One region of the Shewanella sp. NKUCC06_TVS genome, then DNA from elsewhere that is predicted to be linked to it. Evidence: predicted binding sites of a transcription regulator. Region 1 holds the regulator's gene; each other region holds the start of a gene.
What was found. Region 1 encodes MetJ, which represses methionine synthesis genes. Its sites were predicted from a motif close to TAGACGTCTAGACGTCTA; they were not measured.
Positions count from the first base shown of each region.

Region 2: a site for MetJ is predicted at 2,154-2,171, ahead of metK (methionine adenosyltransferase). Genes of this name have one in related genera too.
Region 3: a site for MetJ is predicted at 1,898-1,915, ahead of msrA (peptide-methionine (S)-S-oxide reductase MsrA). Genes of this name have one in related genera too.

Region 1 is NZ_JAHKQX010000004.1:195,949-206,314, reverse strand. Features, by position in the region: gene KO531_RS06275 (SRPBCC family protein) at 1-318, shown strand, start outside; gene KO531_RS06270 (pentapeptide repeat-containing protein) at 424-1,086, shown strand; gene phsA (thiosulfate reductase PhsA) at 1,517-3,799, shown strand; gene KO531_RS06260 (4Fe-4S dicluster domain-containing protein) at 3,812-4,378, shown strand; gene nrfD (NrfD/PsrC family molybdoenzyme membrane anchor subunit) at 4,381-5,328, shown strand; gene KO531_RS06250 (sulfite exporter TauE/SafE family protein) at 5,435-6,178, opposite strand; gene metJ (met regulon transcriptional regulator MetJ) at 6,313-6,627, opposite strand; gene metB (cystathionine gamma-synthase) at 6,840-8,003, shown strand; gene KO531_RS06235 (bifunctional aspartate kinase/homoserine dehydrogenase II) at 8,015-10,366, shown strand, end outside.
Region 2 is NZ_JAHKQX010000002.1:229,419-239,784, reverse strand. Features, by position in the region: partial or broken gene KO531_RS03090 (transposase) at 1-254, opposite strand, end outside; gene KO531_RS03085 (hypothetical protein) at 332-817, opposite strand; gene metK (methionine adenosyltransferase) at 960-2,111, opposite strand; gene tkt (transketolase) at 2,557-4,551, shown strand; gene epd (erythrose-4-phosphate dehydrogenase) at 4,668-5,684, shown strand; gene KO531_RS03065 (phosphoglycerate kinase) at 5,819-6,994, shown strand; gene fba (class II fructose-bisphosphate aldolase) at 7,216-8,283, shown strand; gene KO531_RS03055 (DUF481 domain-containing protein) at 8,489-9,226, shown strand; gene nhaD (sodium:proton antiporter NhaD) at 9,459-10,366, shown strand, end outside.
Region 3 is NZ_JAHKQX010000003.1:5,529-15,894, forward strand. Features, by position in the region: gene KO531_RS03915 (thiamine pyrophosphate-dependent dehydrogenase E1 component subunit alpha) at 1-388, opposite strand, end outside; gene astE (succinylglutamate desuccinylase) at 551-1,585, opposite strand; gene msrA (peptide-methionine (S)-S-oxide reductase MsrA) at 1,928-2,407, shown strand; gene pgm (phosphoglucomutase (alpha-D-glucose-1,6-bisphosphate-dependent)) at 2,519-4,171, opposite strand; gene seqA (replication initiation negative regulator SeqA) at 4,245-4,787, opposite strand; gene KO531_RS03940 (alpha/beta fold hydrolase) at 5,086-5,862, shown strand; gene KO531_RS03945 (DUF2788 domain-containing protein) at 5,964-6,185, shown strand; gene ybfE (LexA regulated protein) at 6,196-6,468, shown strand; gene fldA (flavodoxin FldA) at 6,523-7,050, shown strand; gene earP (elongation factor P maturation arginine rhamnosyltransferase EarP) at 7,147-8,328, shown strand; gene efp (elongation factor P) at 8,374-8,934, shown strand; gene KO531_RS03970 (glutamine synthetase family protein) at 9,081-10,366, opposite strand, start outside.

The DNA.
Region 1 (10,366 bases):
GTGCGTGCCGGCGGCACTAACGTGATTGTGATGCGCAGCCCTGAGGGGCAAGATTTTCCTAACCGCGGCGTGTATCTTGAGGTGGTTGAGAATGAGCGAATCGTATTTACCGATGCCTTTACCGAGGCTTGGGTGCTGTCCGATAAAGCTTTTATGACGGCAACCATCACGTTTGAACTTGTGGACGGTAAGACCAAGTACACTGCGCGGGTGCAGCATTGGAATAGCGAAGATAGGCAGAATCATGAGGATATGGGGTTTCATCAGGGTTGGTCTAAGGCGACCGATCAGCTTGAGGAACTCGTCGCTAGCATTTAGCCGTTGAGTCTCAAGCCTCGTATCTGAGAGTAAACAATAAGCAGTACCTAGCCCAATTGCCCTGCATTATCATATGGTTGGGGATTGGGCAGGATTAGAGGTGTTATGTCGTCACAGAAAGAAGTGCCTGTACTTAAACAATCAGTGCTTGCGCCATCCCAACTCGCGCAAAGCGCGGTTTTGCAGGGCAATAGTTTTTTATCAAAACAGTTTAATGGCTTGTCGGAATTAGCCCAAGAGCTACAGGGCATCGAGTTCGAGGATTGCTGCTTTCAAGACTGCCATTTTAGCGAGAGCGTTTTTCGTAAATGTAAGTTTATCGATTGTCGCTTTGTACGCTGCAACTTGAGCTTAGTGAAAGTGCCCCAGTGCCAGTTCAGCGGGGTCGAGTTTGAAGAGTGTAAGTTAGTCGGTATCGATTGGACCCGCGCCGCGTGGTCGCGTTTATCCTTTGCCGCGCCTTTTTCCTTTAAGCAATGCATTCTAAACGACTGCTCATTTTTAGGCTTGTCCCTCGATGAAATTATCATCGAAGAGTGCAAGGCCCACGATGTGGATTTTCGCGAGGGCAGTTTTAATCAAGCCAATTTCACCTACACGGATTTTAGTCATAGTCTGTTTGGCCGTACTCAATTATTGGAGGCGGATTTCAGCGAGGCTTCCAATTACGATATCGACATTTTTAACAATAAAATCAAAGGCGCTAAGTTTAGCCGTGACGAAGCGATTCGGCTGCTCAACTGCCTCGATATAGAATTAATGGATTAAGGATTGTGGTAGGTTTTTACTCAGCTTTTCACTCAGCATAGTGATGCTCATCCCACGAGTATTATCGCAATTTACTGAAATATCTGTTTATTTTTGAAGCCGCCATTTGTCCCATCTGGCGGCTTTTTCTGTCCGTTTTTTAAGACCTATTGATCTTATTCACGTATTTCAAGGTCAGTCCTAGGTTTTAGTTGCGGTAGATCACACCGAGCTTCCCCATGTGGTTTACCACAATACCCACCTACCTCTTTCGGGATAACAATCTCTGTGGATGAGCAGTGTATTCAGCGTATGCCGTGTATTTTGAAGATATGGTGGCGCTGTTTTAACGCTTTATAACTAAAAAAGTAATCAAATCAGTGAGCAAACCTCTGCTCGATGGCGTCCAATGTGGCGACTGACGGGTGGGATGAGCGTGATGGAGGTAACCATGATTGAGCTTAATAGGCGAACCTTTTTAAAGGGAGCAGGAGCGAGCAGCGCCACGTGTGCGTTGGCCAGTCTGCTGCCGGGCAGCTTAGCGGCATTAGAGAATAAGCAGCTAAAGGGCATGGGCAAAGACATTGCCAGTATTTGTGAAATGTGTTCGACTCGCTGCCCGATTTCGGCGCGGGTGATTGAGGGCAAAAACGTCTTCATTAGTGGCAACAAGGCCGCTAAATCCTTTGGCGGTAAAGTGTGTGCCCGTGGCGGCGCAGGCCATAGTTTATTGTACGATCCACAGCGTATCGTTAAACCGTTAAAGCGGGTCGGTGAGCGCGGCGAAGGTAAATGGGCTGAGATCAGTTGGGATGAGGCTTATAAATTAATCGCTGAAAACCTCAATAAAATCAAAAAAGAACATGGCCCAGAAGCCGTGGCATTCTCGTCAAAATCTGGCTCACAAGAAAAGCATTTGTTTCACCTTGCGACCGCCTTTGGTAGTCCAAATACCTTTACCCACGCGTCGACTTGCCCTGGTGGTTATGAAATTGCCGCTAAGGCTATTTTTGGTACTAAGGTCAAACGTGATTTAAGTAATTCTAAATACATCATTAACTTCGGCCATAACCTGTACGAAGGCATCAATATGTCCGAAACCCGCGGCATGATGGCGGCGCAAATGGACAAAGGTGCCAAGCTGGTGGTGTTCGAGCCAAGATTCTCCGTCGTGGCCGATAAAGCCGATGAATGGTATGCCATTCGCCCCGGAACCGACGTGGCCGTCGCCTTGGCGTTATGCCATGTATTGATTGAAGATAATCTTTACGACAAGGCATTTGTCGCGCGTTATGTGGAAGGTTTCGAAGCCTTTGCCGCCGAAGTGAAAGCCTATACCCCAGAATGGGCTGAAACCATCTCCGATGTGCCTGCCAAAGACATCCGTCGTATCGCCCGCGAATATGCCGCTAAAGCGCCCCATGCTGTGGTCGATTTTGGTCACAGAGCCACCTTTACCACCGAAGAGTTTGAGATGCGCCGCGCCCTGTACGCCGCTAACGTCTTGATTGGTAATATTGAGCGTAAGGGCGGGATTTATATCGGCCAGAAACCCGGTGATTACAACAAGCTTGCCGGTGAAGCGGTTGCGCCCGTATTGGCAAAACCTGGCGTGAAAGACATGCCAAAACCAGCAGCGAAACGTATCGATCAGGTGGAAGAGCAGTACGCCATGATGTGGACATCGGGCGGCGTTTACCAAACTATTCTCGATGCCACATTAAGCGCTGTTCCTTACCAGTTACACGGTTGGGTGATGTCACGCACTAACCCAATGCAAACCATGACAGACAGAGCACGCGTTGTTGAAGCGATGAAAAAGCTCGACTTTATCGCCGTGTGTGATGTGTATATCAGCGAAACCGCCGCCTATGCGGACGTGATTTTACCTGAATCGACTTATCTTGAACGTGATGAAGAAATTGCTGATAAGTCAGGTAAAAATCCGGCCTATTATGTGCGCCAACGGGTCGTTGAAACCTTAGGTGATACTAAGCCTTCTTGGCAGATCTTTAAGGATGTGGGTGTGGCTATGGGCCTTGGCGAGTTCTATCCATGGGAAAACATGGAAACCCTGCAAATGCTGCAGGTGAACCGCGACACTGACCTGCTGCGCCGGATCAAAGACGAAGGTTTCGTGAGCTTCGGTAAGCCAATTATGTTGTGCGAGCCTAAGATGGTTGCCGAGTTTATTAAGGCATACCCCAATGCGCGACCTGCCGATGAAGACGGCACTTACGCCAGTGCACTGACCTTTAAAACCCCGAGTGGCAAGATTGAACTCACTTCCGCGAAAGTTGAAGCCATGGCACCGGGCCGTGGGGTGATTAAGTTCCGCGAAGTGAATCTTAAAAAAGCAGATGAGCTGTACTTTATCCAAGGCAAAGTTGCGGTGCACACCAATGGCGCCACCCACAATGTGCCTATGCTCGCTAACCTGATGTCGGATAACGCTGTGTGGGTTCACCCTGTTACTGCGGGTAAGTTAGGGATCAGCAATGGCGACCCAATCCGCCTCACCAGCAGTGTTGGCACAGAAGAAGGCCATGCCTTAGTCACGCCGGGTATTCGCCAAGATACTGTGTTTGCTTACATGGGCTTTGGTTCTAAAAACAAAGAGTTGGTCAGAGCAACGGGCAAAGGTATCCACTGCGGTAACTTACTGCCACACGTTACTGCTCCTGTGTGTGGCATGACAGTGCACACCACGGGCGTCACGCTGGCAAAGCGCTAATCGGAGGCTTAAATGAATAAACGATATGTAATGGTGCACGACGAGAATAAGTGCATCGGCTGCCAAGCTTGTAACGTGGCGTGTCGCAGTGAAAATGGCGTACCCGAAGGCGTAACTCGTCTGCAAGTGCGTGTGGAAGGCCCCTTTGGTGAGATGCCTAATCTGCATTTCAAATATCACAGGGTATCTTGCCAGCAATGTGAAGATGCACCTTGCGTTAAGGTGTGCCCAACGGGTGCGGCCTATGTGGGTGAAGATGGCATTATCTCTATCCATACCGAGAAGTGTGTCGGCTGTATGTACTGTGTGGCGGCGTGCCCTTATAAAGTGCGCTTTATGAACCCAGAAACCAAGGCGGCGGATAAGTGTAACTTCTGTAAAGACAGTCGTTTAGCACGGGGCGAAGAGCCAGCGTGCGTGACTGTGTGTCCAACCGATGCCTTAGTGTTTGGTGATGCCAATGATCCAAGCAGTGAAGTGGCCATCATGCTCAACACTAAAATCACTTACCAAGATAAAACCCATTTGGGCACTAAACCTAGGGTATATCGCGTTCCTACCAAAAGAGGGGGGATTTGATTATGAACAATACTTGGGGCGACATGGCGCAATATGATCCTGTCACTTGGCACTGGGTCATCGCCGTTTACCTGTTTATGGCGGGGTTATCCGCGGGCAGTTTACTGATTGGCATTGGTTTGCGCTGGGCGAATAAGGAACTCAGCGCGGGAGCCGAAAGCAGCATTCTTAAGGCGGCAGCCATTATTGGGCCTGTGGCGATTAGCTTAGGTTTAGCTTGTTTAGTGTTTGACTTAACCAAACCCTTCCACTTTTGGTTGATCTTAATTCACTATAACTTCCAGTCTGTGATGGCAATCGGGGTGCTGGCGCTGCTGGCGTATTCTCCCTTGGCCTTTGCATACGCCATTATTGTGCTGCGGGATGACTTACCAAAATGGGGGTTGGGTTTCCTAACACCTATCGCTAAGTTACTTATGCCATTTCGAAAGCTGATTGAAGTATTGTTGTTTGTCCTCGCGATTGGCGTAGGGGCTTACACTGGCTTCTTAATTTCGGCGATGAATGCTTATCCTATGCTCAACACTGCGGTACTGCCTGCGCTGTTTTTAGTGTCAGGTCTATCGGCGGGCGCTGCGGCAAATGCGGTACTGGCGTTGCTGATGTTTAAGACGGACAACCACGACAAAACCTTAGTGAAGATGCACGGTTTAGAATTGCCTGTGATGGCGATTGAAATTCTGTTCCTGTTCATGTTGTTCTGCGCCTTGTACTTCAAGGGCGGCGCGGCGGCTGCGGCCTTAGCATCGTTAACGTCTGGGTTATGGGCAAGCGTGTTCTGGATAGGCGTTGTCGGTATAGGTTTTGGTATTCCATTGCTGTTTATGCTGCTACCCGCCGCGACTCGCCACACTAAGGGCGCGATGATCATGGTGGCTTGTGCGAGCTTAACGGGCGTACTCGCCTTAAGACACTTTATTGTGTACGCAGGGCAAAGCTATTTAAGCTGAGTGTAAGCTGGCTTTACATATTGATAGATAAAGAAAAAGCACTGGCAATGTCAGTGCTTTTTTATTGTTTGAATCGTGAGAAGGTTTGCCAGTATAAGCAGGACGCTTATTGGGGTAATAACTCGATAACCGACTTCACCGTTAGCACTAAGGCGCTGATACTGCACAGGACTAACGTCGCCATCTTTGTCTTCTCTTTATCGACACGGCCCACTAATCGTCCTGCGACTAAGTAACCTAAAATCACTGAGGGGAGCAGCATCAACGACAGCCACAGATGTTTTAATTCTAATAAGCCAGTGATCGCTAAAATGATCAGTGCAATCATGGAGCTAAAAATGAAGAAGGCCGACAGCGCTGCGCGAAACTGCGAGGCATCTTTGCCTGCCAACAAAATCGCCATCGGTGGGCCACCAATCGCGGCGATATTGCCGAAGATCCCTGAAACCACACCTGCACCGAAGAGGGTTTTCTTATTCACTGGCAGGCTGAATTTATACAGGCTGAGGATCACTGCGACAGTCACAATGGCGGCGATGGATAAACCCAGTATGGGCTGAGGCGCAAACAGCAACAGGCTCGCGCCGATAAAACCGCCGGGCACGCGACCTAGGAGCGCATATTGCAAGCCATTGAATTCTAAGTGACCGCGTTCACGCACTAAGGTCAGCAGGGCGATGGAGAAACCCATAGCAATAACAGGCGCAGGTACAAGTTGTGGATCGACGATATACAGCAAAGGACTGGCGACAACCGCAAGTCCAAACCCAATCAGACTTTGGGTTAAGGCGCCCAGAAACACGACCAGCGAGGCTAAGGCGAGTGTCTGTGGATCTATCATAGAAAACATAGGATTTCCTATATCCCAAACCAACTCAAGATGGTGAAATTTAAAGTTTGAAGTCGCTTGGGTATAAACAAAAAGGGATCGTTAACGATCCCTATTGATGAGCACTGTGATATGACTTTGAAAGCGACGAGTCGCTATTCCATGTCTTCCCACTCGATTCCCATTTGATCCATCAACAACTTGGCTTCTGCGGGAATGCTGTCTGGATTATCTTTTGACAGATCTTCATCGTTGGGCAATGGCTGGCCAGTGTAGGCGTGCAAAAATGCCTCACACAACAGCTCGCTGTTGGTGGCGTGACGCAAATTATTGACCTGACGACGAGTACGTTCGTCCGTGAGGACCTTAAGCACTTTGAGCGGAATAGACACAGTAATTTTTTTTACTTGTTCATTCTTCTTGCCATGTTCAGCATAGGGGCTGATGTATTCCCCATTCCATTCAGTCATTGACTCACCTGTTATAACGCTAAATTCGGGGCAGATTTTAAACCCTTACAAAGAACAGTCAAATTATTGCTACTATTTCTTTGTGATTGCAAACAGATTTCTTTATGTTCAGACGTCTAAACGTCTTCACGCCTATTGACGATGGCGTTGGGCTTAGGTACATTTAGACGTCCAGACATCTCTATCAGTCTATCGAATTTAGGAGTCCACCCATGGCAGAGCGTCAATTAGCCACACTGGCAGTGCGTCAGGGTATCGAAAGCGATACTCAATATGGCGCAGTTGTGCCACCGATTTATTTGTCGACTAATTACGCCTTCGATGGTCATAAAAATCCCCGCGAATTCGATTACAGTCGTTCAGGCAACCCAACTCGCTGCATTTTAGGTGAAGCATTAGCCCAATTAGAAAAGGGCGCCACTGGCATAGTGACGTGCACTGGCATGGCGGCCATCACCTTAGTGACCACTTTGCTCGGCCCTGATGACCTATTAGTTGTGCCCCATGATTGCTATGGTGGTTCCTACCGTTTATTTACCAACTTGGCGAAGAAAGGCCAGTTTAAGCTCATTGTGGTCGACCAAACCGACAGCCAAGCGTTAGCCGCCGCTATTGCGCAGAATCCCAAGATGGTGTGGCTCGAAACCCCATCGAACCCGTTATTGCGTGTGGTAGATATCGAAGCCATTGCTAAGGCGAGCCATGGGGTCGGCGCGCTGGTGGTGGTAGATAACACTTTTTTATCGCCAATATTGCAACAACCCCTATTGTTAGGCGCGGATATCGTTATCCACTCCACCACTAAATATATCAATGGTCACAGCGATGTGGTCGGCGGCGCTGTGGTCGCCAAAGACGCGCAAATCGGCGAAAGCTTACATTGGTGGTCGAACACTCTAGGCTTAACGGGCTCAGCCTTCGACAGTTATCTGACCCTGCGCGGCCTGCGTACCTTAGCGGTGCGTATTCGCGAGCATCAAGCCAATGCCCAGCGTATTATTGAGGTATTAACCCAAAGCCCTGTGGTGAGCAAAGTCTATTACCCCGGTCTTGCGGATCATCCAGGTCACGCCATTGCGGCCAAGCAACAACAGGGCTTTGGCGCTATGCTGAGCTTTGAGCTCAAAGGCGGCGAGGCCGAAGTGGTGGCCTTTTTAGGTGCACTCAGCTTATTTAGCGTGGCGGAAAGTTTAGGTGGCGTCGAAAGTTTAGTTGCAGTGCCCGCCACTATGACCCACAGAGCCATGGAGCCGCAAGCGCGTTTTGAGGCAGGTATTAAGGAAACCCTATTGCGTCTATCGGTGGGTATTGAAGATGCCGCCGATTTAGTTGCAGATATTCAAGCAGGATTAGCCGCCGTTGCGGCTTGTCAGTAGAGGAATAATAGATGGCACGTTGTCACTTACATAAATTTGGTGGCTCCAGTTTAGCGGATGCCGATTGTTATCGCCGAGTCGCCCATATCCTGTTAACCCACGGTCATAGTGATGATCTCGTGGTGGTCTCTGCGGCGGGTAAAAGCACGAATTTCCTGTATAAATTATTAGCGCTGCGTGATGCGGGTCAGCTATGGCAAGAAGAATTACAAGTGCTGATCAGCTACCAACAGGGGTTGATTGAGCAGTTGTTGTCGAATGAACAAGCCCGAGATCTGCGTGAGCGTTTGGCCACTGATAAAGCGCAACTCATCAGCTTGTTGTCTTTAGATGAGCGCAACGAATACCAAATCAACCATGTGGTGAGTTTTGGCGAACGTTGGTCGGCACGTTTAATGGCGGCGCTGCTGCGCGAATCTGGCGTGGCAGCAAGCCATGTGGATGCCTGTTCAATTTTAGTGGCCGATGAAGCCGCTGTGCCACAAATTCGGGTACAGGAATCCCGCGCTAAAGTACAAGCCCTATTAGCTGCGCATCCCAATGAACGCTTAGTGATCACAGGATTTATCTGCGCTAACGAGCGTGGCGATACCTTGTTACTTGGTCGTAATGGTTCAGATTTTAGTGCCAGCCTGATTGCTAGTCTCGCCGATATCGAGCGCGTGACTATTTGGACCGATGTGGAAGGGGTGTTCAACGCCGATCCTAATAAAATCAACGATGCCAAGTTACTGAAAAGCATGTCACTTGCCGAAGCCGATCGCCTAGCGCGTTTAGGCTCGCCAGTATTGCATTCGCGCACTTTGCAGCCGTTATTCAATACCGAAGTGAGCTTAGCGGTGCGTTCAAGTTATGCGTCCCACACCGACTTTACCTTAATCGCGCCCCACAGTTCGTCGGCGAGCGCGCCTGTGGTGACTAATCTCAATGCTGTTGTCCTGTTCGGCTTTAAACTCACGGGTGAGTTAACCCGTTTATTAGATTTATTGATCGCCGCGGGTTTAACGCCATTGGCCCATTGGACCTCTGCCCATCAAAGGGTTGAACTTGCCTATACCGCTGAGAATCAAAAACAAGTTCAAAGATTACTCGATGCCGAGGCAGAAGCATTAGGGATCAGCGAGCAGCAGATCAACACAGATTTTGGTTTAGTCGCATTAGTAAGTGCCGACGCCGAACATTATCGCCGCAGCTTCGCGCGTTTACTGAGCCGTGATGCTAAACCTTTGTTCAGTGGCGATTTAAGTTTAGTGACGTTAGTGCCCCAGTCACAGGTGAATCTGTTAACCCAAAAAGTCCACCGTCGCTGCGCTGGCCCGCGTAAACGCATTGGCGTCTTGCTGCTCGGTGTGGGTAATATCGGTGAGGCTTGGATTGATCTGTTTAAGTCGGTTTCACCCTCACTGGACCATGAACTCGAAGCTAGTGTTGAGTTAGTCGGGTTAGTCAGTTCGAGTAAAGCCTTGATTAAATCCACTGGCATTAATCTTGCCGCGTGGCAAACAGAGTTTAATACTGAAGCAACGCCTTGGCAGTATGAACATTTATTCGAGCAATTAGAGCAAGTTAACTGCGATGAGATGGTGGCCTTAGATATCAGTGCCAGCGCCAGTTTGACGCTGCAATATCCAGAATTGTTCGAGCGTGGCATCCATGTGGTGAGCGCGAATAAACTTGCGGGCTCGGGTCCACTGCCTTTCTATCGAGAGTTAAAGCAGCAACTGGGTAATCGTCGCTTATTTTGGCGCTATAACGCCAGCTGTGGCGCAGGTTTACCCATCCAACATGCGCTAAATGATCTGCGTAACAGCGGTGATAGCGTTGAAGCGGTGGGCGGGATTTTCTCCGGCACCCTGTGTTGGTTATTTGAAAAATACGATACCAGTAAGCCATTTTCAGAATTAGTGATTGAAGCCAGAGGCTTAGGTATTACTGAACCCGATCCCCGCGACGATCTCTCCGGCCGTGATATGCAGCGTAAACTGCTTATTTTGGCCCGTGAAATTGGCCTTGAAATCGAGCTTGAAGATATTGAACTGCGTTCACTCGTGCCAGCCGCTTTGGCGGATATTCCCTTAGATCAATTTCTCACCCGCATTGCCGAGTTAGATGCTGATCTGCTGCAACAGTATGGTGCGGCGGCGGAGCAAAATAAGGTGCTCAGATATGTGGCATCCTTAGACAACAGCGGCCTAGAGCTCAAGGCCGAAGTGGGTTTGCAGTGGATTGATACCCATCACCCTTACGCCAACTTAACCCCTGGTGATAATGTGTTTGTGATCCGCAGTGTCTTCTACCAAGGTAATCCGCTGATCATCCGTGGACCGGGCGCTGGACGCGAAGTGACAGCGGCGGCGGTGCAG
Region 2 (10,366 bases), on a different contig from region 1:
GTCGGCCATTTTCGCTAAAGCTTTGAATAAATAGGCCTGAATGTCTTTTTAGACCATAAATAAAACCGTCTAAAGACCGTACTCCAATGGCTCAACTCTTTTGGTAAATCTTGCCAAGGGATACCTGTTAGAAGGTGGTAAAGAATGCCTTCGAATGTTTGTCTATGTTCAGGTTTATCATAAACACGGCCTGTGCTTTTCATTAAATTAAATAGTGTTTCCCAGCGTGCATTGGGTAGCATCAGTATTGGCATGCTGCCTAAAAATCATCCTCGAAAGCTCAATAGACCCTAGATGAAGTCAGAAAAATTAAAGGTGCTAGCGTATAAGGCTACAGAATGAGCCATTGTCCGTTTGGATAAGTACCAATATAACCAAAGGGTATTCTTCCACAGAGATACCAAGATAGGCGTTCATTCGTAAAGGCTGAAAGTTTAACGTCAGCTAGGAGCAGTGTTGCGAGCGTATTAGCGTCATCGGATGTCAGCGCGCATATTTCTGCAACGGGAATAATTTTCCAAGTGGAGAGGTAAGCTGACTTAGAAATTTCATCGACTTCGCTGTCAGAAATCCAAGCATGTACATCATTTACTACTGCCTTTGTTTTTAACGAATTTGCCAAGTCATGATCAGTTACACACAGGCTTTCATATTGGATTTCGTAAGGTGTTTCAAAAAAGGCTTCAGGATCGGATTCAAGAAAAGCGGCGATCTCCTCTAATGTACCGTATGTCTTTGCTGTTTCCTCTGGCAGACCTACGTTGGCTGCCCATGCACAAGATTGAAGTTGCTGTAATAAGATGGCGTTATCGGTCATGGGGTCTGTGCACTCTAATGGTCTGTGTATATGCTGCTTTTATTTTGCCATATTTGTAATCTAACTAAATGTCAGACATAAAAAAACCGCTGGGTAGCGGTTTTTCATGGGTCTTAAGTGTAAAAATTGAAATGAATTAAGACTATAGACCCGCGTCAGCGCGCAATATTTCGGCTTTATCAGTCGCTTCCCATGGGAATTCGCTGCGACCAAAGTGGCCATAAGCGGCGGTCGCTTGATAAATTGGACGTGCTAAATCTAGCATGGCCGTTAAACCGTATGGGCGCAGTTCAAAGTGTTGACGTACTAACTTGATCAGCACTTCTTCAGACACCTTACCTGTACCGAAGGTCTCGATGCTGATAGAGGTAGGCTCTGCCACACCAATAGCGTAAGACACTTGGATTTCACAGCGATCAGCAAGACCTGCTGCAACTATGTTTTTTGCTACATAACGGGCAGCATATGCCGCGCTACGATCCACTTTTGATGGATCTTTACCAGAGAATGCGCCACCACCATGACGGGCCATGCCGCCGTAAGTGTCAACGATGATCTTACGACCCGTTAAGCCACAATCACCTACTGGACCACCGATAACAAAACGGCCAGTTGGGTTGATAAAGAACTTAGTATCTTTGTTTAACCATTGAGCTGGTAATACTGGCTTGATGATGGTTTCCATCACACCTTCAATTAAGTCGGCTTGTGAAACGTCATCTCTGTGTTGAGTCGATAACACAACTGCATCGATACCGACAATTTTGCCATCATCATAGGCAAAAGTGACTTGGCTTTTCGCATCTGGGCGTAACCAAGGTAGCGTGCCATTTTTACGGACTTCAGACTGACGTTTCACTAATGCGTGGGCATAGGTGATAGGTGCAGGCATCAGAATGTCGGTTTCGTTGTTGGCATAGCCAAACATTAACCCTTGATCGCCAGCACCTTGCTCTGCAGGGTCTGCGCGGTCTACACCTTGATTAATGTCGGGTGATTGCTTACCAATGGCGTTTAATACTGCGCACGAGTCTGCATCAAACCCCATATCTGAATGGGTATAACCAATTTCACGCACCGTTTTACGGGTGATTTCTTCAATATCAACCCAGGCAGAGGTAGTGACTTCACCACCTACTAATACCATGCCGGTTTTGACATAAGTTTCACACGCTACGCGTGCTTTTGGATCTTGAGCCAGAATTGCATCTAGCACAGCATCAGAAATCTGATCTGCAATCTTATCGGGATGACCTTCTGAGACCGACTCAGAAGTAAACAAGTGCTTTGCCATAGTAGGAAAATCTCGTCGTTAGCATTCAAACGTGTAGAAGCATCTACATCTAGACGGCTATTTTAGTTTAAATCCGATTGCCGATCACCCCCGATAATAAAAAATCCTCTCAGATTGTGACCTGAAAACGACTACGCTCAGTCATAAATAGGTTATTTTTCTTATATTTCATAGTATTAAGTTTGCTATGTTTTTGAGAAATTTATTTCTCCATTACAAGTGATCCTTGCTATGTCCTCTCAAGTAAACGCCAGCAAAGTGACAGGGTTGTTTCTGCGACTTATATACTCAAGCTACCTGAATCCTGCATCTTCAGGTTGTTTGGGTACATATTCGGCCATCTTTTGCTGAGTGAATGGCAATTTTAGTTTGCGTCACACTGGCATGTAGGGGAAAATATGCATCCAAATTGCCCGCTAGACCCCACAAACAAGCAGGAGAGAGCATGTCTTCCCGTAAAGTACTCGCAAACGCAATCCGTGCGTTAAGTATGGATGCAGTTCAAAAAGCAAATTCAGGCCATCCCGGCGCCCCAATGGGTATGGCAGATATTGCTGAAGTGCTGTGGAATGATTTCCTTAAGCACAACCCGAACAATCCGAAATGGGTAGATAGAGATCGTTTTATCCTCTCTAACGGTCACGGTTCAATGCTGATCTACTCTTTACTTCACCTGACTGGTTATGAATTACCAATTGAAGAGCTAAAACAGTTCCGTCAATTGCATTCTAAAACACCGGGTCACCCAGAATACGGTTACACCCCAGGTGTTGAAACCACAACGGGTCCACTCGGTGCGGGCATCAGCAACGCTGTCGGTATGGCGATTGCTGAGAAAACCTTAGCGGCACAGTTTAACCGTGATGGTCACGATATCGTTGATCACTATACTTACTGCTTCCTCGGCGATGGCTGTTTGATGGAAGGTATTTCCCACGAAGCCTGTTCATTAGCCGGTACTTTAGGTTTAGGTAAACTGGTCGCATTTTGGGATGACAACGGTATTTCTATCGATGGCCATGTTGAAGGCTGGTTCACCGATGATACGCCAAAGCGTTTTGAAGCTTACGGCTGGCATGTGATTGCCGGTGTTGATGGTCACGATAGCGCGGCAATCCGTGCTGCTATCGAAGCGGCGAAAGCGGTGACTGATAAACCAACCATGATTTGCTGCAAAACCATTATCGGTTTTGGTTCACCTAACAAATCAGGCAGCCACGATTGCCACGGCGCACCACTAGGCGATGCGGAAATCGCAGCAGCCCGTGAATTCCTTGGCTGGCCACATGCACCATTTGAAATCCCTGCTGACGTTTATGCGGGTTGGGATGCCAAAGAAGCCGGTGCTGCCCGTGAAGCAGCGTGGAACGAGAAGTTTGCAGCTTATCGCGCAGCTCACCCAGAACTGGCTGCTGAATATGAGCGTCGCGTTCTGAAAGGTGAATTACCGGCTGATTTCGAAGAAAAAGCGCAGGCATTCGTGCAAGCATCACAGGACAAAGCCGAAGGTATTGCGAGCCGTAAAGCCTCACAAAATGCCATCGGTGCATTTGGCGCTATGTTGCCTGAACTGTTAGGCGGCTCTGCTGACTTAGCGGGTTCTAACTTGACACTGTGGTCAGGTTCTAAAGGTATTCAAGACGATCCAGCTGGTAACTACATTTACTACGGCGTGCGTGAATTCGGCATGAGCGGCATTATGAACGGTGCTTCGCTGCATGGTGGTTTCATCAACTACGGCGCAACTTTCATGATGTTCATGGAATATGCTCGTAACGCAGTGCGTATGTCGGCGCTGATGGGTATTCAAAACATCTTCGTTTATACCCATGACTCTATCGGTCAAGGTGAAGATGGCCCAACGCATCAACCAGTTGAGCAATTAGCTAACCTGCGTATGACGCCAAATATGGCCGTATGGCGTCCATGTGATGCGGCAGAAACGGCAGTTTCTTGGAAAGCTGCGATTGAGCGCCGTAATGCACCTACGTCACTGATCTTCAGCCGTCAAAACCTGAAAGCTCAAGCGCGTACCGCTGAGCAATTAGCTAATGTGGCTAAAGGTGCTTATGTACTGCAAGACTGTGCGGGTACACCAGAACTGATCCTGATCGCAACTGGTAGCGAAGTACAATTGGCAATGGATGCAGCCGCTGCACTGACTGAGCAAGGTAAACACGTTCGCGTAGTTTCTATGCCATCGACGACTGAGTTCGATAAGCAAGATGCTGCTTATAAAGAATCTGTATTACCACGTGCTGTGACTAAACGTGTGGCTATTGAAGCGGCGCATACCGATTTCTGGTACAAGTACGTCGGGTTTGAAGGCACAGTTGTTGGCATGACCACTTTTGGTGAGTCAGCGCCGGGTAACGTGCTATTGAATCACTTCGGTTTCACCGTTGAAAATGTGCTGAATGCTGCAAAATCATTGGGCTAATCGCTCAAGGGATTAGATTCAATACAAAAGGTTAAACTTTTTAAGTGTTAATCTGTATAATGCGGCCTGCAATCGTTTGCAGGCCGTTTTTGTATTAAGAGGAAATTGAGACCTCAATGATCCGAGTCGCTATCAATGGTTATGGCCGTATCGGCCGCTCTATTCTCCGAGCTTTATATGAGTCTGGAAAACGGCAGCAAATGCAGATTGTCGCGATTAATGAATTAGCTAAACCTGAAGCCATTATTCATCTGACCCAGTACGACACAACCCACGGTCGGTTTGCGCATAAAGTGAAGCTCGTCGATGATCACATGCTGATTGGCGACGATGCGATAAAAATTCTCCACGAGCCCGATCCGGCAAAACTCCCTTGGCACGAGATGGACATAGATATTGTCTATGAAGCCACAGGCGTATTAGTCGATCGTCAAAGCTGCGAAGCCCATATTCACGCCGGCGCTAAACAAGTGCTGATAAGTCATCCATCCTCAGCCGATGTCGATGGCACGATTGTCTATGGTGTAAACCACGATTTACTCCGCGCCGAACACACAGTCGTTTCCAACGCTTCTTGCACCACTAACTGTATCGTGCCTGTGATCGATGTGCTCGATCGCCACTTTGGCGTTAAAAGCGGTGCCATTACCACTATCCATTCGGCGATGAACGATCAGCAAGTGATTGATGCTTACCATGATGATTTGCGTCGAACCCGCGCTGCTGGTCAATCGATTATTCCTGTCGACACTAAGCTTGCCCGCGGTATTGAGCGGATCTTGCCGCACATGAAAAATAAGTTTGAAGCGATTTCGGTGCGCGTGCCCACCATCAACGTGACCGCCATCGATTTGTCCGTGACCTTAGAAAAAACCGTCGATATTGCCACAGTCAATCAGGTGCTTGAATCAGCCGCCAATGGGCGATTTAACGGCATCTTAGGCTATACTGATGAGCCCTTAGTCTCATGTGATTTCAACCATGATCCGCGCTCCAGTATTGTTGACGGTACCCAGACCCGCGTGAGCGCCGGTCAGTTGGTTAAGTTACTCCTGTGGTGCGATAACGAGTGGGGTTTTGCCAATCGTATGTTAGATACGAGTTTGGCGATGATCGCGGCCAAGCGAGGCTGATAAAAGTAGATTATTCACTTGTGGGTCACTGAATTTATGCCAATTCGACGGGATGTCGAGCGCCGAGCGGCAGTCAATTCATACCGGCTATGTGTGAAACAGTTTGTTTTTTGATTATAAAAGGAAGCGTTACCATGGCAATTATCAATATGTCAGATCTGGATCTACAAGGTAAGCGCGTGCTTATCCGCGAAGATCTCAATGTCCCTGTCAGCAATGGCGTCGTCACCAGTGATGCACGTCTGCGCGCCTCTCTACCAACTATCGAGTTGGCCCTTGAAAAAGGTGCGGCTGTGATGGTGATGTCGCATTTAGGTCGTCCGAGCGAAGGCGAATACAATGCTGAATATTCTATGCAACCTGTGGTCGATTATTTGGCAAAGGCCCTGTCTTGTCCTGTGCGTCTAGCGACCGACTATTTAGATGGCGTTGACGTTGCCGTGGGTGAAGTGGTTGTGTTCGAAAACGTGCGTTTCAACGTGGGTGAAGGTAAGAACAACGAAGCCTTATCGAAAAAAATGGCGGCGCTGTGTGATGTCTATGTGATGGACGCCTTCGGTACTGCACATCGTGCCCAAGCATCGACTCATGGCGTGGGCATGTTTGCCCCAATCGCTTGTGCCGGTCCATTACTGGCACAAGAATTAGATGCCTTAGGCAAGGCATTAGATAATCCTGCGCGTCCTATGGTGGCGATTGTCGGTGGCTCTAAAGTGTCGACTAAGCTGACCGTGCTAGAAAGTCTTTCAGGCATAGTCGATCAGTTAGTGGTTGGCGGCGGTATTGCCAATACTTTCATTGCGGCGGCGGGCTACAATGTCGGTAAATCGCTGTATGAAGCGGATTTGATCGACGAAGCTAAGCGTTTAGTGGCTAATGCTAAGAGCCGTGGCGCCGATATTCCTGTGCCGACCGATGTGGTCGTTGCGGGCGAGTTTAGCCCAACAGCAGCGGCAACTTTAAAATCGGTTAGCGAAGTCGCTGATGGCGAAATGATTTTCGATATTGGTCCAGATAGCGCTGAAGCACTGGCTAAAATCATCGAATCTGCTGGCACTATCGTGTGGAACGGCCCTGTGGGCGTGTTCGAATTCGACCAATTCGGTGAAGGTACTAAGCGTATCGCCCAAGCGATTGCTGATTCAAAAGCGTTCTCTATCGCAGGCGGTGGTGACACTTTGGCTGCGGTTGATAAGTACGGTATTGCCGATAAAGTGTCTTACATTTCGACTGGCGGCGGTGCTTTCCTCGAGTTCCTCGAAGGTAAAGAATTACCGGCTGTGGCTATGTTAGAAAAGCGCGGCGCTTAATATTAAGTTTTAAAAAACGCGGCGCATAAGACGCCGCGATAAGCTCTGATAACATCAAAGCTTTGATAAAAGTAAAAAATTATAAAAAAACCGCCCGTATTCATCTAAGGTACTTAATTTAAGTTGTTTATTTAAGGTACAGAGTTGAATGCGGGTATAAAAATCCATCCAAACGATAGCGACCTCGGTGATAGATATCACCCTATTATTGGAGTTAAAAAATGGCGTTAATTTCCCTACGACAACTACTTGATCACGCAGCAGAACATGGATACGGTGTGCCTGCGTTTAACGTTAACAACTTAGAGCAGATGCGTGCCATCATGCAGGCCGCTGAAGCAACAGACAGCCCTGTGATAGTGCAAGCTTCTGCTGGCGCGCGTAAATACGCTCGCCCACAGTTCTTAAAATATTTGATGGCAGCGGCTCTTGAGCAGTACCCAGATATTCCAGTGTGTATTCACCAAGACCACGGTACCGATCCTGATATTTGTCAGCGTTCTATCCAATTAGGCATGTCATCCGTCATGATGGACGGCTCTTTGATGGCTGACGGCAAAACGCCTGCATCGTACGAGTACAACGTTGATGTTACCCGTCGTACAGTGGCATTTGCCCATGCGTGTGGTGTGTCAGTTGAAGGTGAAATCGGCTGTTTAGGCAGCTTAGAAACTGGCCAAGCTGGCGAAGAAGATGGTGTTGGTGCATCAGGTATTTTAAGTCACGATCAAATGCTGACTAGCCCTGAAGAAGCGGCGCGTTTCGTTGCCGATACTCATGTTGATGCACTCGCGATTGCTATCGGTACTAGCCATGGTGCATATAAGTTCAGTCGTAAACCGACGGGCGATGTACTGCGTATCGACCGCATCAAAGAAATTCATGCGCGTATTCCTAACACTCACTTAGTGATGCACGGTTCATCTTCTGTGCCACAAGAGTGGCTAAAGATCATCAACCAATATGGTGGTCAGATCCCAGAAACCTACGGTGTGCCATTAGAAGAAATCGTAGAAGGTATCAAACACGGTGTACGTAAAGTCAACATTGATACCGACTTACGTTTAGCATCAACGGGTGCTGTTCGTAAATTCTTAGCTGAACACCCAAGTGAATTTGATCCACGTAAATTCCTGAAAGCATCAATGGAAGCCATGGCCGATATCTGTACGGTTCGCTATGAAGCTTTCGGCTGTGCAGGTCAAGCATCTAAGATTAAGCCATTGTCTTTACAAGCAATGTATAAAGCGTATCAGTCTGGCGCGTTAGATCCTAAGATCAATATGTAAGCGTTATCGCTGAGATAAAAACCCGCTAAAGCGGGTTTTTTTATACTTAAAATAGCTGCAATTTTCATTTTTTAATCGTAAATGTTAATATCGCGCAGATTTTTAGGGGAAAATACTAACCCTTATTAATATGTGCTTATTCAGCATCGCTGGGACGAACAGATATTTATAGGGATTGGATTTAACGGAACAGGAACGGATAAACATGAAGAAAGTACTGACCGCAGCACTATTAATGACTGCACCTTTTATGGCGACAGCTGGGGCCGATTTTGTAAAAGGCGATGAGACATTCGCAGGTGAAGCTGAGCTTGGTGCAACCTTAACCACAGGTAACACTGAAACCTCATCATTCAAAGGACGTTTAAATCTTAAGCATGAGCTTGGCGATTGGGAGAATCAGTACTTACTCGAAGGTTTATATAAAGAGGATACAGGTTCTGTTACCGCTAAACGCTATTTAGCGGGCGCACAAGGTAACTACAAGATGACAGATCGTAGCTACTTGTTTGCTAATGGTAATTATGAAGTTGATCCGTTCACAGGTTATGATTACACGCTATCTGGCGCAGCGGGTTATGGTTATAGATTCTATGATACTAGTAAGACCTTTTTAGATGTCGAAGTCGGTCCAGGTTATATCTATCAGCGTCTTGATACAGAACAAGCACTTATCGAAGGCCATGACACCAATGACAGCGTCGTTGCTCACGGTGTGATCAACTTTGAAACCGAAATCACTGATACCTCTAAATTCCAACAACGTTTCGTTGCCGATTACGGTGATAAGCTCGATGCCCGTTCTGAAACTTCGTTAACGGCGAATATTATCGGCGCATTAGCAATGAAGTTTGCCATTATTGTGCGCTACAACAGCGAGCCGTTGGATAATAAGAAAAGTACAGATACAGAAACCAATATGACCTTGTTATATTCTTTCTAATGCTGTGACACTGATTTAGAAACTAAAAAGCACCTTTGAGGTGCTTTTTTATTGGCTCTTTTTAGACTAAGTTAAATGTTTCTTTATTAGTTATCGCTGTAGTTATACAAAAATTAATGTTTTAAACGCCTTTGGTTATAGGGTAATGCATAGAAAGTTGCGTTTTATCAACATTTACTATGCCGAAGCTATGGTAATTTTCGACTAATTTCCTACGTAGAGACGAACTTTAATGAAATTACAGCGGTTGTTTAAAGGCAGTGGAATGGCGTTCTGGAGTCTATTCTGCGTTGCAATATTGAGCGGATTCTCACCTGCAGCATGGGCTATGACAGAAGGGATAGAACGGCTTAATTTAACCGCCTCGAGTGTGGGTTATGTTGCCGTCTTTGTGTTTGTACTTGCATACATAATGGTGATGGCTGAGGAATCGTTACATTTACGCAAGTCGAAACCTGTGCTGGTCGCGGCAGGGATTATCTGGGGCATGATAGGTTTTGTGTATGTACAAAATGGTATGTCTGAAGTGTCGGAAGCGGCATTCAAACATAACTTGCTTGAATATGCAGAGCTTTTACTCTTCTTACTCGTGGCAATGACTTATATCAATGCTATGGAAGAGCGAAATTTGTTTGATGCCATTCGTGGTTGGCTTGTTGGCCGTGGGTTTAGTCTAAGAACCGTATTTTGGTTGACGGGGTTTATGGCGTTCTTTATCTCACCCGTGGCAGATAATTTAACGACTGCACTATTGATGTGTGCCGTGGTGATGAAAGTGGGGGCAGGGCAACGCAAGTTTATCACCCTAGCCTGTATCAACATTGTTGTTGCGGCTAATGCGGGTGGCGCGTTTAGCCCGTTTGGTGATATCACGACCTTAATGGTGTGGCAAAAAGGATTAGTGCACTTTAGCGATTTCTTCCATCTGTTTATTCCTGCTTTAGTGAACTTTGCATTACCCGCTGCCATTATGAGTGTGTTTATTCCACATTTCGTGCCAGAGCCAGAAAAAGAGCATGTTTATACTAAGCCGGGTGCTAAGCGAATTGTTGCGTTGTTTTTACTCACAATCGCTACGGCAGTGTGTGCTCATTCCTTCTTAGGTATGCCGCCTGTATTGGGTATGATGACGGGATTAGG
Region 3 (10,366 bases), on a different contig from region 1:
CGTTACTGAACATCTGATTCATAAACTGTTCAGTGGTAAAGCCGCGATAACGCAGCGCCGCATGCTCACGATATTGTGCGAGGATCACATCTTCTTGATCGAGTGCGGCCACACTGCCGACAATCGCCGCTTCTTCACCCGTACAGGTCATGTAGAAGCTGATGCGTCCTTGACGCTGGGCGCCAAGCATACGTTCATCAAGTACCCGAGTGAATACACAGGTATCGTAAATTTTAGTGGCTAAGGTTTCATCTATCACAGGCAAAACCGCGGTTTCATAAGTGGTGCCGTCGGCTTGTAGAATTCGAAGGATAGGAATGTGTAGCGATGCCTTATCCAAGAAGCCGACACGGTGCACTGTATCAGTGTTGAGTGTTGCTTTGCTCATATTGTGCTCTTGTTATCTCATTACGCACCAAAGCGTTTTGATGCGTCTGTTTATACGAATATGCCCGACGAACATTACGTTAACGTAAACTACCTATCAACCATTGGCATAGCTCAAACCACAAGTTATCCCTGCCTCGCATGTATATATTGCTTTACAAGCCTAACGCACATCCGCATTCACCGCAGGGATCAGGCAAATCACAGTGCGATTGCCAATAGGCACTTTGGCATTAGGGAACACGACAGACTCAAACTCATGTTCCACTTTAATTTCTTGCCCACCTTCCCGCGCTAATACAAAACCTTTCGGGAAAGATCTGAAGTTTTCGACATCGGTTGCGAAGGTAAATTCAAAATCATCGAAATGTTTATTGATGACGCGGCACACTTGATACAAGTTAACCTTATCGGCATCAAATGCATCTAACTCCAACGGCTTAGCGGTGATCAAGCGCATAAACATTTCATGGGTCGCAATAAAACGCGTCATGTCGTTCTGCCCCATGGGATACACTTTGCCAAGCTCAATGGTAAAGGCATCGGCGCCGTAGCGTTCGGAGGAAAAATAGCTAAAGGTCGTGGTCGGTTCGTGGTGAAAAAGTACCGTATCGACGCCGCTTGCGGCTAAAAACATGATTTGCTCGCCGCTAAAGGCACGCCCTGGACGATAGGGATAAATAGCGAACTTTTCATGCTTCGAGGCGCGCATCGCCGTGTGCAGATCATAATGAATGCGCTGACGACCATCGGCAACCGCGGTATAAAAACGGTCGACATAGGCTTCGAGTTTTTTGGCGCGCACTCGCTCAGGATTGACTAATCCCGGAGGATTGGAATGCTCACCACTAAAGAGACGATTCATGTTCTCATCGATAATCCGCGTGCCGTTATTAATCGCTAATGGATTACCAATTAGGAATAAAGTGCGCTGTTTAGCGATGATCTTTTGCTGTAAAAGCTGCTTAATTAAGCCATTGCAGAGTTCAATGGGCGCGGTCTCGTTACCGTGAACACCGCAAGAAAGGACAACATCTTTTCCTTCATTCTGGGCGGGCTCAAAAACGATAACGCCGGTATCCCACACTTCAACTTGGGTATGGTCGCCTAAGCTAAATGAAAACTCGCCATCGAACTGTTCAGGATGGGCTAAGGTGAGCGCTAAAAAATCCTTTGAATCTAACAGAGCTTGTAACACAGAATTCTCCTTATAATGGTGTGTAACAGTAACGGCGCAATAGCATCAGTGCAGATAGCAATAACCACTCAAGCATTCATCTCACCGCGGTTAGGCTGACTCGCACCTTAAAAAGCGGCTTCAATACTAACACATGTTTTTAATGCTGTTCTCAGACATTTATCGCCATAGGACCCAGTTTTGAACGGAATAAGATCAACGCGGCGCTTTGCTATGCCGAGTGTAAATTTCCCATGCCTTTATCGAAAAATCGTCCAGCATAAATATTCCTGCTAGAGGCTTGCTTTTGCGCGCGAGTTTTATCACAATCCTTAGCCATCTAGACTTCTATTGGATTTAATTATGGCGTTAGCAACCTTTGGTGCCGGCTGTTTCTGGGGCGTAGAGTATTTTTTTAGACAAGTGAATGGCGTATCGAATGCCACCTGCGGTTACATGGGCGGCAATAATAGCGCGACCACCTATGAAGAAGTCAAAAAAGGCAAAACGGGCCACGCCGAAGTGGTACAAGTGGAATTTGACCCTGCCCTGGTCAGTTATGAAGACTTGCTCGAGGTATTTTGGAAAAACCACAATCCAACCAGTCTGAACATGCAAGGCGGAGATATAGGCACTCAATACCGCAGCACGATTTTCTTCCATGACAGTGAACAAAAAGCCGCGGCAGAAGCCTCAAAATTAGCTTTTGCCCGCTCAGGTCGTTGGGGATTACGCCATATCGTGACTGAAATTGTGCCATTGCAACAGTTCCATGTGGCAGAGGAATATCATCAAAATTACATCGATAAGAATAACTTACCGAGTTGTCATATCGAGTACTAAATACGGTCAAATCAGCATGAGTTTAATACTCATAGCTTAAATAGACATAAACAAAAACGCACTCAAAACTGAATGCGTTTGTTTTTAATACTTTATAAACCTACTGCTGCGTTAAGCGTTCAGCGCCTTATCAATTAATGCCTGCGCATCTTTGATGATTTCAGCTAAATGCTGCTCACTGATAAAACTTTCGCCGTAGATTTTAAATAACGCTTCCGTGCCCGATGGACGTGCCGCAAACCACCCATTAGCTGTGGTAACTTTGATGCCGCCAATTGCCGCATTATTGCCTGGCGCATGGGTTAACACGTTTTCGATTGTCTCACCTGCAAGCACAGTGGCATTTAAGGTATCGGCATTGAGCAAAGCAAACTTGGCTTTGTTTTCAAGGCTGATTGGGCTATCGATACGCTTATAGAAACTTTGGCCAAATTGTTTTACTAGCTCTTGATGGCGTTGACCTGGGGTTTTACCTGTCACCGCAAGGATCTCTGCCGCAAGTAACCCTAAAATGAAGCCGTCTTTATCTGTGCACCATGTACTGCCATCACGGCGTAAAAATGCCGCGCCAGCACTCTCTTCACCGCCAAAGGCGATTGTGGCTTCGGCTAAACCGTCGACAAACCACTTAAAGCCCACTGGCACTTCGAGTAACTTTTTGCAGTGGAAAGCACAGATTTTATCGATAAGCGCACTCGATACTAAGGTTTTACCTATGGCTAAGGTATCGCTCCAATCTGGTCTGTGTGTCAGTAAATAATCGATAGCGACCGCAAGATAATGATTCGGATCCATCAAACCCGTACCAGGGCAAACGATGCCGTGACGGTCATAGTCAGGATCATTACCAAGGCATAAATCAAAGGATTCTTTATGGGCGAGTAAACCTGCCATCGCATAGGGAGACGAGCAATCCATGCGGATTTTGCCGTCTTTATCCAGCGGCATAAAGCTAAAGCTTGGATCAACCTTATCATTGACTAAGGTGATATCGAGCCCATAACGCGCAGCAATCGGTGCCCAGTAGAAAATCCCTGAACCACCGAGTGGGTCAACACCGATACGCAGCTTAGCGTTGGCAATCGCCTTCATGTCGATAACATTCTCTAAATCAGCCACATAGGGCGTGATCAAATCAATGGCGTTGACATAGCCTGATGCCAGCGCTTCGGCATACGCTAATTTTTGCACGCCAGCTAACACATGGCGCAAGTAATCATTGGCCCGCGACTCAATCCAAGCCGTGATATTACCTTCGGCCGGTCCGCCATGGGGTGGATTGTATTTGATCCCGCCATCTTGAGGCGGATTGTGGGAAGGCGTAATGATCAAACCATCAGAAAGAGGCGCACCTGTGATATTTGCTTCGCGATTGGCGCAAATCACCCCATGGGACACCACTGGCGTTGGCGTAAATCCGTCGTTCTGCTGGATGTGCACTGTGACTTTATTTGCCGCCAGCACTTCAATGGCCGACAAATAGGCCGCATAGGATAACGCATGGGTGTCAATCCCAAGGATCAGCGGCCCATCGATATTTGCCGATTGACGGTAGTCAACCACAGCTTGGGTAATCGCCCAAATGTGTTGTTGGTTAAAACTGCCATTGAAGGCGCAGCCTCTGTGCCCAGAAGTGCCAAAGGTGACGCGTTGTTGTACGTCATCCATATTTGGCGTGATGCTGTAATAATGGCTCATCAGTTTTGGAATATTGACCAGATCCGTCTGATTAGCGATTTGTCCTGCCCTTTGATGTATTGCCACCTATGGCTCTCCTGCACTCAATTACAATTAGAAAAAGTAGAAAAATGTCGTACTAACTTGGCTCATCCGCGGATTAAACGCGCTCGGCGATGCCCGCTGCTACTGTCGCATCACAACCAAATTGCACTAAAACTTCCGATAAAATAGTGCGTTTCTTGGCGGTATTGTTGTTACTCGTTACCCAGAAACCACTTGCACCAATTTCTTTTGGGTTAGCCGAAGCACTCGCTTCGAGCAGTTGCTCCTTAGAGCGAGCAAAATACAAACGATCGCGCCCTTGGATCTGCAAAATTTGTGAGAATTGCTCTGGGGCTAATTGATACAAACTTTCGAGCAAAAACAGAAAACGACCTACTGCGCCTTTTTGCTGCGATAACTGATGTTCATCGACTAAGCGACTAAAATCATTCACTGCTGGCACTGTTTGCGCCGCGACGGGCTGAATAGGTTCAGCTTCAAGGCTCGGTTGGCTAATCGCCAAAGGCTGGGGTTGTTCGACCGCATCGACGGACAGGCCGAGTAATCGACGAAGAATGTCAGAGGCGCTCTCACCAATACGTTCTGTTTTGCTGGCAATATGACGATAGAGCTCTTCATCTACTTCGATATATTTCATAACCTTAATTATCCTTTGTTATTCGACAGGCTTAACCGAAAAAAGTGTACCACAGCGATCGGGGCAGATCATTGCGATCTGTTACCAGTGTATCTATCTCTATCAATCTGATAAAGCGCCATTATTCTAAAAGTGCGGGAAATAGCACAGCAAACTAGCAGTTAATCGACAATTGCCGAAAAAGCACACAAGTTACTGGCCGCACCCACCATAGAAATGGCAACTGACTTGTCAAGCCAACGGCATTAAGGGCACAATTCGCGTCACGCTAAGCTAAAAATCTCCAACAGGAATCACCATGAACTTTGTTTCTACAGGCCAAGGACCCGCAGTGCTCTTGATCCACGGCTTGTTCGGTAATCTAGATAACCTCAAAGGTCTAGGGCAAGTATTAGAAAATCAGTATCAAGTTATTCGTATCGATGTGCCCAATCATGGTTTAAGTGAGCATTGGGATCAAATGGACTACCCTCGACTCGCCACTGCAATGATCAGCTTGCTCGACGAACTGGCTATTGAACGCGCCCATATTGTGGGTCACTCCATGGGCGGTAAAATCGCCATGGCGACGGCGTTAGCCTTTCCAGAGCGCATTATCAGCATGGTGGCAGCCGATATCGCCCCTGTCGCCTATGAGCCAAGACACGATACAGTGTTTGCGGCATTAGAAAGTCTGCCCTTAGAAGGCCATACCGACAGACGCTTTGCCCTAAACCACTTAATTGACAATGGTATTGACGAAGCAACGGCACAATTTTTACTCAAAAATCTACAACGCACTGATACTGGCTTTCGTTGGAAAATGAACTTAAGTGGCCTAAAGGCTTGTTATCCTAATATTATTGGCTGGCAAAATCAGACACTAAATCCAGTACAAAGCTATGCTGGACCAAGTCTGTTTATTCGCGGCGGCGACTCAAATTATGTCACTAGCGAGCACAGAAGCGCTATCATGGCGCAATTCCCCGCGGCACAGGCAAAAACACTTGAAGGATGTGGTCATTGGTTGCATGCGCAAAAACCCGTCATTTTTAACCGGATCGTGTCTGAATTTATTGACAAACATTCAATGTAAATCAGCAGCAAACTCGACCGAAAGCATATGGCAGCCGCCATCTTGTTGTGATATATTCGCGCCTCTTTTGGCCTTAGAACACTCTCAAGGACTAAGAAAGTATGTTATCTCAGTACATGGAACAAATTGAAACCATCGGCCTGAACCTGTTTTTTGCCTCGATATTTTTCTTTATCGGCATGGCCATCCACGATGTGCTTAAACAAGGTAACGTGCCAAAATTTGGTCGATTTATTGTTTGGTTAGTGTTATTTCTCGGCTGCGCCGGGTTTATTGTAAAAGGTATTATCCAGATCACTTGGGAAGGCTCAGGGATCGGTTAACAATAAGAACATGGCAAAAGAAGCAACTGACAGAACCACCATTGACCTTTTTGCCAATGAAAAGCGCCGGGGCCGCCCAAGAAGTAATCCTTTGTCCCGTAGCCAACAGCTTAAGGTCAACAAACGCAATCAAATCCAGCGCGATAAAGCCAACGGATTAAAGCGAATAGAGTTAAAGGTGTCACAAGATTTGTATGACGCCTTGAATGAGCAGGCATTGGCCAGTAACATCAGCCGTAGCCAGTTAATCGAATTAATTCTTCAGCAACAAGTTGAGTGCTGAACGAGTACCAGCAAGATTAACCTAATAAGTGAACTAGACATTAAAGGATAGACAATGGCAACTGTAGGTCTTTTTTTCGGTAGCGACACAGGTAACACCGAAGCTGTAGCCAAGATGATCCAGAAAAAACTGGGTAAAAAAATGGTTGAGGTGAAAGATATCGCCAAAAGTACCAAAGAACAGATTGCAGAGTATGACTTGCTGCTGTTCGGCATCCCGACCTGGTATTACGGTGAAGCGCAATGTGACTGGGATGATTTCTTCCCTGAATTAGAGCAAATTGATTTTACTGACAAACTTGTCGCTATTTTTGGTTGTGGTGATCAAGAAGACTACGCTGAGTATTTCCTTGATGCCATGGGCATGGTTGGCGATATCGTTCAGGCCCGTGGTGGTATCATCATCGGCCATTGGCCAACTGCAAGCTACAATTTTGAAGCCTCTAAAGGTCAAGTCGATGACGACCACTTTATTGGTTTAGGTATCGATGAAGATCGCCAACCAGAGCTGACTGAAGAACGTGTTGATGCTTGGGTTAAGCAAATTTACGAAGAAATGTGTTTAGCTGAATTAGAAGATTAATTCTGTTAACCATTTGATTAAAGCGGCTTAACGCCGCTTTTTTTTATGCATATATTTCTGACTTGTTGTAACTAAGAATAACGACATACCACACTCATGACCAACACACCCCGCTCCAATCACTGGGATATTTTTTGCACCGTCGTTGATAACTACGGCGATATTGGCGTCACTTGGCGTTTAGCAAAACAAATAGCCAATGAGTATCAGATCCCTGTTAATCTGTGGGTCGACGACCTCGCAAGCTTCTCCCATATTTTACCGACACTCGAACCACTAAAAGCCACTCAAACCTTTAATGGTGTGAATATTATTCATTGGAAAGAGCCTTTGCCTGTAGCGTTTTTCGCAGGAGCAGTGCTCATCGAAGCCTTTGCCTGTGAACTCCCCGAACAGGTAAAAGCGCAGCTGGCTTATTTACATCAGAACGCCCCAAAATCTGTACCTGTTTGGCTGAATTTAGAGTATTTAAGCGCAGAGGATTGGGTTGAAGGCTGCCATGGTTTGCCATCGTTACAGGCCAATGGTTTGAAGAAGTATTTCTACTTTCCCGGTTTTAGCGCCAAAACGGGTGGACTCATTTGCGAGCAAAAGTTGTTTACCGAGCGTGATGCTTGGCAAGCTGATACTGCCAATAAATTGCAGCTTTTTACTAATCTAGGTCTTAAGGACATTCAGGCACAAGACACTGTTATTAGCGTTTTTAGCTATGAGACCGAGGCGCTACCTGCATTATGTGAGTTATGGCAGCAATCGGCAGAAAAAATCCATGCGCTGATCCCCAAGGGGCGTAGCTTAAACAGTCTGACGCATTTACTGCCATGTGAAATTGCCGCTCTAGTGCCGGGTCAACAGATAAATCATGGCAATTTAACCCTGCATATTTTACCTATGACTGACCAACAGGGGTTTGATCGCCTGCTCTGGAGCTGTGATTTTAATATCGTGCGCGGTGAAGATTCCTTTTTACGTGCCCAATGGGCCGCAAAACCCTTCATTTGGCACATTTATCCCCAAGAAGATGATTATCACCTCGTAAAATTAGAAGCTTTTCTCAAACTTTACTGCGATAATCTGCCACCTAAAATTGCTTGTTATTGGTCTGAATTGAATCTCGCGTTCAACCAAGCACAGCAATCAGCCGTGAGCCTTCACTGGCAAAACCTTAATCCTGTTAATTTGCCCTTGTTGCATCACCATGCTAAACAATGGCCAATTAATGCATTAAATGCTGCAGATCTCGCTACTCGACTAGTTCAGTTCGTTAAAAACAGCTAAGATACTGCGCGAAAACAGAAAAATCTAAATATAGGAAATAGTGTAATGAAAACTGCTCATGAAATCCGTCCTGGTAACGTGATCATGTTAGATGGCAGCCCATGGGTTGTGCAGAAAACTGAAACAACTCGTTCTGGCCGTAACGCTGCTATCGTTAAGTTAAAGTTGAAAAACTTGCTGCTTAACTCTGGTACTGAAACGACTTTCAAAGGTGAAGATAAGTTAGAAGACATCATCCTAGATCGTCTTGACTGCACATATTCTTACTTTGCAGATCCTATGTTTGTATTCATGGATGCAGAATACAACCAATACGACGTAGAAGCTGAAAACCTAGGTGATGCAGCGGCTTATATCGTTGACGGTATGGAAGAAACTTGCCAAGTGACTTTCTATGATGGCAAAGCTATCTCTGTTGAAATGCCAACCACTATCGTACGTGAAGTGATCTACACTGAGCCTTCAGCTCGTGGCGATACTTCAGGTAAAGTGATGAAGCCAGCGACTATCACTGGCGGTGGCACAGTAAGTGTTGCTGACTTCGTGAAAGTAGGCGACAAAATTGAAATCGACACTCGTACTGGTGAATTCAAGAAGCGCGTTTAATCGCCCTTCTCGTTTCCAGACGAAGAAAAGCCAGTGCTTGCACTGGCTTTTTTGTTGCTGTTTTTTAGTCACTCATTTTTAAGACTCTTGAGTCATTGAAGGGGTTAAAACTTTTATAAGTAATAATTCCCTTATTCATAAAAGCGTTAGCATTGCGGTCCTAAGAAACGTCGCTCCCAAGCCCCTATCTCACTCAAATAACTTTGGAATTCAATTTCCTTCACCGATACAAAGCCAGTGACAAAATCGTCCCCGAGTAAGCGTCGTGCCGAATCACTTTGGCGCATTTGTGTTAATGCAGCTAAAAATGTCTGCGCGAGGTCATGGCTGCTATCGTAGGCGCTCCCGGTTTCTGGTGCACTTGGCGATAATTTTTCTTCCATTCCGGCTAGGCCCGCAGCCAAAGATGCGGCAATCATCAGGTATGGATTAGCATCGGCGCCCGCAATACGATTCTCTACCCGTCTCGCTACTGGAGCACTTAATGGCACACGTAGGCCCGTGGTGCGATTATCAACGCCCCAACTTAAATTAATCGGCGCTTGACTGCCGGAAATGTAACGTCTAAATGAATTGATATTGGGTGCGAATAACAACATTAAATCAGGTAGATACTTTTGTAATCCGCCGATGTAGTGGTGAAAACGGTCAGTGTCGCTACCATCAGCATGGCTGAAAATATTATGACCTTTATCATCGACGACACTTTGATGTAAATGCATAGAACTGCCGGGTTGACCCGCTATGGGTTTTGCCATAAAAATCGCATTCAAACCATGTTTTATGGCGATTTCTTTCGCCGCGTATTTAAACATAAAGGCTTGATCCGCTAAGGCCAGCGGATCGCCATGCACTAAGTTAATTTCATATTGCGATAGCCCCATCTCATGGATCCAAGTATCACCTTTAATCCCAATCGCATCGATGGCGGCATTAAACTCATCCCAAAATGGCGCGAGTTCATTGAGCATATTCATGCTAAACGCAGATTGACCATTTTCAGCTCGGCCACTTTTTGACATGGGTGCCTGATACGGCACACTCGGATCGGTATTGGCTTCAGTCAGATAAAACTCAATCTCAGGGGCCACCACGGGCGTTAACCCAAGGGCTTGGTAACGGGCCAACACATTTTTTAACATAGAGCGCGGCGCAAATGGACATAAATTGCCATCCAGTAATACACAGTCATGGATGGCAAATGCGCGCGGCACTGTGCTCCATGGGATCATCTTGAGGGTGCTGTAATCGGGGACGAGTAAAAGATCAGGATCTGCATCAGGGAAAACTGGATCGTAGGAATACTCACCGGTAATCGCTTGCATCGAAATCGCTTGGGCAATACGTAATTCAGCACCCTGAGCAAAACTTCGGGCTGGCATAAGCTTTCCCCTTGGATAGCCTGAAATATCAGGGAATAAACACTCGACAT